Linked DNA regions of Allobranchiibius huperziae. The protein of the gene in region 1 binds, or shares a complex with, the protein of each later gene. Links are inferred from orthologs where the notes say so. Each region holds a gene or a part of one and is shown on either strand. Other genes may lie near its edges.

Evidence for each region.
Region 2: the proteins of tig (region 1) and rpsG are in contact, whole or in part, in a crystal structure (PDB 3GTY), measured with the Thermotoga maritima proteins. The link is inferred for Allobranchiibius huperziae from one-to-one orthologs. Residues at the interface, in WP_004081061.1 of Thermotoga maritima: Glu122, Val124, Val129, Leu130, Tyr133, Glu188, Gly259, Ile262, Tyr263, Glu266, Ser270, Glu273, Gln274, Glu277, Arg308, Gln311, Ile312, Ser315, Tyr316, Glu325, Arg329, Arg336, Leu363, Phe366, Trp367, Arg373, Leu377, Arg381, Leu384, Glu387; in WP_004081843.1 of Thermotoga maritima: Lys34, Lys52, Lys55, Glu59, Arg62, Gln63, Glu66, Asn67, Lys69, Val71, Arg95, Ala109, Lys110, Lys111, Gly112, Arg113, Pro114, Glu117, Glu121, Ile124, Ala125, Tyr127, Asn128, Asn129, Thr130, Gly131, Lys135, Asp139, Arg142, Met143.

The regions. Positions count from the first base shown.
Region 1 is NZ_JACCFW010000001.1:2,400,534-2,403,760, forward strand. The notes cover bases 131-3,099. They hold tig (trigger factor), read right to left. Parts: upstream 2,336-3,099; coding sequence 926-2,335; downstream 131-925. Other genes in these bases: HNR15_RS11245 (ATP-dependent Clp protease proteolytic subunit), read right to left, coding at 131-663; HNR15_RS11265 (helix-turn-helix transcriptional regulator), read right to left, coding at 3,087-3,099. Also shown: HNR15_RS11240 (ATP-dependent Clp protease proteolytic subunit), read right to left, coding at 1-43; more of HNR15_RS11245, read right to left, coding at 73-130; more of HNR15_RS11265, read right to left, coding at 3,100-3,227. UniProt on the Bacillus subtilis protein: Involved in protein export. Acts as a chaperone by maintaining the newly synthesized protein in an open conformation. Functions as a peptidyl-prolyl cis-trans isomerase.
Region 2 is NZ_JACCFW010000001.1:2,871,791-2,874,664, forward strand. It holds rpsG (30S ribosomal protein S7), read right to left. Parts: upstream 1,736-2,874; coding sequence 1,265-1,735; downstream 1-1,264. Other genes in the region: fusA (elongation factor G), read right to left, coding at 1-1,174; rpsL (30S ribosomal protein S12), read right to left, coding at 1,735-2,109; HNR15_RS13565 (hypothetical protein), read right to left, coding at 2,500-2,874.

The sequences.
Region 1 (3,227 bases):
CTGGTACGGAGAGGCCAGCGTGACCGACGTACGGCGAATTCATCTGTGCTCCACTCGAATCGGTCCAGTTGCTCATGCCTTCACCTGCCCGGGGGCATCCTCGGCACGCTCGAAGACGTGGTCGACGAAGCCGTACTCCTTGGCCTCCTGCGCGGAGAACCAGCGGTCCCGGTCGGAGTCGGCGGTGATCTGCTCGACCGTCTGCCCGGTGTGCTGGGCGATCAGCTCGGCCATCTTGTTCTTGATGAAGATCATCTGCTCGGCCTGGATCTTGATGTCGGAGGCCGTGCCGCCGAGACCACCGGACGGCTGGTGCATCATCACGCGTGCGTTCGGGGTCGCATAACGCTTGCCCGGGGTGCCGGCCGAGAGCAGGAACTGCCCCATGCTGGCCGCCATTCCCATCGCGACCGTGGCCACGTCGTTGGGAATCCAGTTCATTGTGTCGAAGATGGCCATGCCCGCGGAGATCGAACCGCCGGGGCTGTTGATGTAGAGCCAGATGTCGGCGTTCGGGTCCTCGGCCGTCAGCAGCAGCAGCTGCGCGGCGATCACGTTGGCGTTGTCGTCACGGACGTCGGAGCCGAGGAAGATGATGCGTTCCTTCAGCAGCCGGTTGTAGATCTGGTCGTCGAGTCCCCCGGTCGGTGCCTGGGTCGCCATCGAGACCTTCTGGATGTCACTCAAGGTCTTCTCTTCTCTCATCGCGTCGGACTGCTCCGGTCGACCCCGCATGCGCGCGGTCACGAAGCGGTCGAATCAGCTTCTACTGGACCCTAACGCCCGGCTCGCGCCGTTCCGTCCCCGATCTTCGCCGTGTTCGCCGTGAGCGCAAGGCCGCGACGTGCGCGCGGCCTGCACCGGACACGATGACGGGGCCCGCACATCGAGTCGATGTGCGAGCCCCGTTGTCAGAGCGAGCGATTCAGGCCTTGGGAGCCTCGGCCGAGGAGTCCTGGGAATCCTCGGAGTCGGCGGGCGTGCTGTCGGTGTCGCCCGCGACCTCGATGACGTCGGCGTCGTCGGTGGCCTCGGCGGTCTCCGTGTCGGTCGCGTCCTCGTCCTGCTCGGCGTCGTTGAGCGCGTTCAGGTCGACGGTCTCACCGTTGGTGTCGATCACCGTGACCCGCTCCAGCACCGTGCTGAGCGCCTTGCGACGGGCGACCTCACCCATCACCGCGGGCACCTGGCCCTGCTGGTCCAGCGCCTGCGCGAACTGGTTGGGGTCCATGCCGTACTGCTGCGCGGACATGATCAGGTACTCGATCAGCTCCTCCTGGGAGACCTGCACCTCGTTCTCCTCGACGATCTTGTCGAGCAGGAACTGGCTCTGCAGTGCCTTCGTCGTGCTCTCGGTGACCTCGGCGCGGTGCTCGTCGTCGTCGACGCGGTCCTCACCCTCGAGGTGCTGCTGCACCTCGGCCTCCACGATGCTCTGCGGCACCGCGAGGTCCAGGTCCTCCAGCAGCTGGTCCAGGACCTTGTCGCGCGCCTGGATGCCCTGCTGGAAACGCTTGCCGCGCTCGGCCTGCGCGGTCATGTCGATGCGCAGGTCGGCGACCGTGTCGTGCTCGGAAGCCAACTGGGCGAAGTCGTCGTCGACGTCGGGCAGCTGACGCTCCTTGACCGACTGGACGGTGACGGAGCACTGGGCGGCCTGGCCCTCATGCTCGCCGCCGGCCAGGGCGGCCTCGAAGGTGGCGGTGTCGCCGGCGGACAGACCGGTGACCGCGTCGTCCAGACCCTCGAGCATGTTGCCGCTGCCGACGACGTACGAGACGCCGGAGACGTCGTCGATCTTCTCGTCGCCGATCGTGGCGGACAGGTCGATGGTGAGCGAGTCACCCTCGGCGGCGGGGCGCTCAACCGGGGCCAGCGTGCCGAACCGCTCGCGGAGCGTCTCGATCTCGGCGTCGACGTCCTCGTCGGTGACCTCGACCGGGTCGACGGTCACGCTGATCGCGGAGAAGTCGGGCAGGTCGAACTGCGGACGCACGTCGACCTCGACGGTGAACTTCAGGTCCTCACCCTCGGTCGCCGGCACGTCCGTGACCTCGACCTCGGGCTGGCCGAGCGGCTGCACGTCGTTGCTCTCCAGCGCCTGGCCGTAGAACTCCGGCAGGGCCTCGTTGACGGCTTCCTGCAGCACCGCGCCACGGCCGACCCGCTGGTCGATGATCCGTGCCGGCACCTTGCCCTGGCGGAAGCCCGGCACCTGGATCTGGTTGCCGATGGTCTTGTAGGCCGCGCTGACGCTCGGCTCCAGCTCGGCGTAGGGGACCTCGATGGTCATCTTGACCCGCGTCGGGCTCAGGGTGTCGACGGCGCTCTTCACTGCACAGACTCCATAGATCGAAAGGGGCTCTCTGCCGGCGTACGTCGCAAGGCGGGCGTCGGCGACCCGGACGACCGGGCGGCGAAAGCGGGAACCGTCTGCCATGTTCCCTGACGAAGCGGGGCGCGAGCAAACCGGTGGGGTACGAGGTGCCCCGGCCGGGCGTCTCCAGATGTCGGTTCAGGAGGGTTCTCACACCCCGCGACCGTCCCGAATCGACATCTCGAGCACAAATCCTGTTGCCCCCTCCTTCGTCGGGGTAACAGGAACCACGGGCTCACTTCGTTCCGCCCGCTCCCAGCATCCTGTTGCCCCTTCTTCGTCGGGGTAACAGGAACCACGGGCTCACTTCGTTCCGCCCGCTCCCAGCATCCTGTTGCCCCTTCTTCGTCGGGGTAACAGGATTTGAACCTGCGGCCTTCCGCTCCCAAAGCGGACGCGCTACCAAGCTGCGCCATACCCCGTGCTGCGCGGCTGGTGCGAACCACACCACGCGAGCCAGTACGCTATCGCCTCGGCGCAGCACACCGGACCACACACCATCGGGTGGGACGAGGTTGCGCCACGCGGGTGTAGCTCAATGGTAGAGCCCCAGTCTTCCAAACTGGCTACGCGAGTTCGATTCTCGTCACCCGCTCACAGTGCCGCACCGCAGGCTCCGACAGCGTTGGCCCGCAACGGTTCCCGTCGTTGCCACGCAGTCGTCGCACAGGGCGGCCCCGCGCCGGTCACGACGGGACCACGATCGCCGTCAGGAGTGCGTCGCGGCGGGGTCCCGCACCCGATGAGTCGTCTCTTGGTCACCCCGCCCGGTCAGCCGGCGCAAACCCTCGGCACCGGCGCTGTGCGGCTCGGGCACGTAGAGGAACAGATGCTGTCCAGGACTTCCCGA
Region 2 (2,874 bases), 470 kb from region 1 along the record:
CACCGGTGGTGGTGTCCTTCAGCCCGATGAATGCGTAGATGTGACCCGCGGAGGCGGTCTCGACCGGGTTCTCCTTGTTGGAGTGCATCTGGAAGAGCTTCCCGACGCGCTCCTTGCGGCCCTTGGTCGTGTTCATGACCTGGCCACCGGTGGACATCCGGCCGGAGTAGACGCGCACGTAGGTCAGCGTCCCGAAGAACGGGTGGGTCGCGACCTTGAACGCCAACGCCGAGAAGGGCTCCTCGGTGTTCGGCTTGCGGACGATCTCGGTCTCCTCGTCGCCCGGCTTGTGGCCGATCATCGGGGGGACGTCGAGCGGGTTGGGCAGGTAGTCCACGACGGCGTCGAGCATGGGCTGCACGCCCTTGTTCTTGAACGCCGTGCCGCAGAGCACCGGGTTGACCTCGCCGGCGATGGTGATCGCACGGATGCCGGCCTTCAGCTCCGCCTCGGTCAGCTCCTCGCCGCCCAGGTACTTCTCCATGAGGGCGTCGTCGGACTCGGCGACGCGCTCCACCAGGTGGGTGCGGTACTCGTCGGCCTTGTCCTGCAGCTCGGCCGGGATCTCCTCGACCTCGTAGTCCTCGCCCAGCTTGGTCTCACCGCGCCACACGAGGGACTTCATGCGGACCAGGTCGACGACGCCGATGAAGTCGGACTCGCTGCCGATGGGCAGCTGGATGACCAGCGGCGTCGCACCGAGACGGTCCACGATGGTCTGCACCGTGTAGTAGAAGTCGGCGCCCATCTTGTCCATCTTGTTGACGAAGCAGATGCGCGGGACCTTGTACTTGTCGGCCTGACGCCAGACGGTCTCGGACTGGGGCTCGACGCCCTCCTTGCCGTCGAACACGGCCACGGCGCCGTCCAGCACGCGCAGCGAGCGCTCCACCTCGACGGTGAAGTCGACGTGCCCGGGGGTGTCGATGATGTTGATCTGGTTGTCTTTCCAGAAACAGGTCGTCGCGGCGGACGTGATCGTGATGCCGCGCTCCTGCTCCTGCTCCATCCAGTCCATCGTGGCCGCGCCGTCGTGGACCTCACCGATCTTGTAGTTGATACCGGTGTAGAAGAGGATGCGCTCGGTGGTCGTGGTCTTGCCGGCATCGATGTGGGCCATGATGCCGATGTTGCGGACCTTCTTCAGGTCGGTCAGCACTTCCTGCTGTGCCACGGTGTGGTTCCTTATCCGCTCGTCGAATGTTGTGGTGCGGCTCCCGTGTGGTCGCCGTTCTGGCCGGCGACCACACGGGTCAGCCGTGGATCACCAGCGGTAGTGCGCGAAGGCCCGGTTGGACTCGGCCATCTTGTGGGTGTCCTCGCGGCGCTTGACCGCGGCACCCAGGCCGTTGCTCGCGTCGAGGATCTCGTTCATCAGTCGCTCGGTCATCGTCTTCTCGCGGCGCTGCCGGGAGTAGCCGACCAGCCAGCGCAGCGACAGGGTCGTCGCCCGGCCGGGCTTGACCTCGATCGGCACCTGGTAGGTCGCGCCACCGACACGGCGGCTCTTGACCTCGAGGCTGGGCTTGACGTTCTCCAGCGCGCGCTTCAGCGTGACGACCGGGTCGGTGCCGGTCTTGTCGCGGGTGCCCTCGAGGGCGCCGTAGACGATGCGCTCGGCGACGGACTTCTTGCCGTCCAGCAGGATCTTGTTGATCAGCTGGGTGACCAGCGGCGACCCGTAGACCGGGTCGATGACGAGGGGGCGCTTCGGGGCGGGACCCTTACGTGGCATTACTTCTTCTCCCTCTTCGCGCCGTACTTGGAACGAGCCTGCTGGCGGCTGCGGACACCCTGGGTGTCCAGCGAACCGCGGACGATCTTGTACCGCACGCCGGGCAGGTCCTTCACGCGACCGCCGCGGACGAGCACGATCGAGTGCTCCTGCAGGTTGTGGCCGACGCCGGGGATGTAGGCGGTGACCTCGATGCCCGAGGTCAGCTTCACGCGGGCCACCTTGCGCAGCGCCGAGTTCGGCTTCTTGGGGGTCGTGGTGTAGACGCGGGTGCACACACCGCGCCGCTGGGGGCTGCCCTTCAGCGCCGGCGTGGAGACCTTCGTGGCCTTGTCCTGCCGACCCTTACGGACGAGCTGGTTGATGGTAGGCAACCTGTTGACTCCGTCTGTTCGTGTCTCGTCGTTCGCCCGGGCTGCTGCCCGGACGATTCCTTGGATTGCCGGCGCCACCCCTACCGACCCCCGCACTCGGGTGTGTCGGCCTGGCGTACGCCGGAGCCCTCCCCCGCACTTCCTGACATCCCGTGTCGATCGACACGATCCGGTCAGGCTGCCCGGCGAGGGCGTGTGTCGTGGCCTGATGCGCCGCGAACAACCTCTTCAGCGCGGAAACGCACGTGTTTGTTCCCGTGCACCGCGCCATGCCGGTCGTTCGAGCGCAGGGCAGAGCCACGCACAGTCCTTAAGCGTACCGGGCCGGTGATACCGCTCCAAATCCACTCCGGGGCCGCGCGCGCGGGCACCCGGTGCGCGTTCGGCGCCCTATCCCTCCGGAGCCGGGTGCAGGTCCGCCGCGTGCCCGGAGGCCGGTCGTTCATGCCGCTGCCGGGAGGGGATCGTCGCGAGCACCACGAGCAACGGAGCAGCGATCAGCATGCCGATCGGCGGGATGCCGGTGCCGGAATCGTTGGCGAAGAAGCCGATGACCCAGCAGATCACGGCGGCGGCGAGCCCGTTGCCGAGGAAGGGGATCTGCGACCACAGCCGGGCTATGGGGCGGCTGAAGCGTCGACTCGGGGCCACGAGCACCACGACGGCGAGCACGAGCAGGAGCGGCACGAAGAGGGTGAGCGGCGACGACGTCAGCATCTGCGCGTTGAGCTTGCCGATCCTGCCGAGGGTCCCCGCCTGACCGTG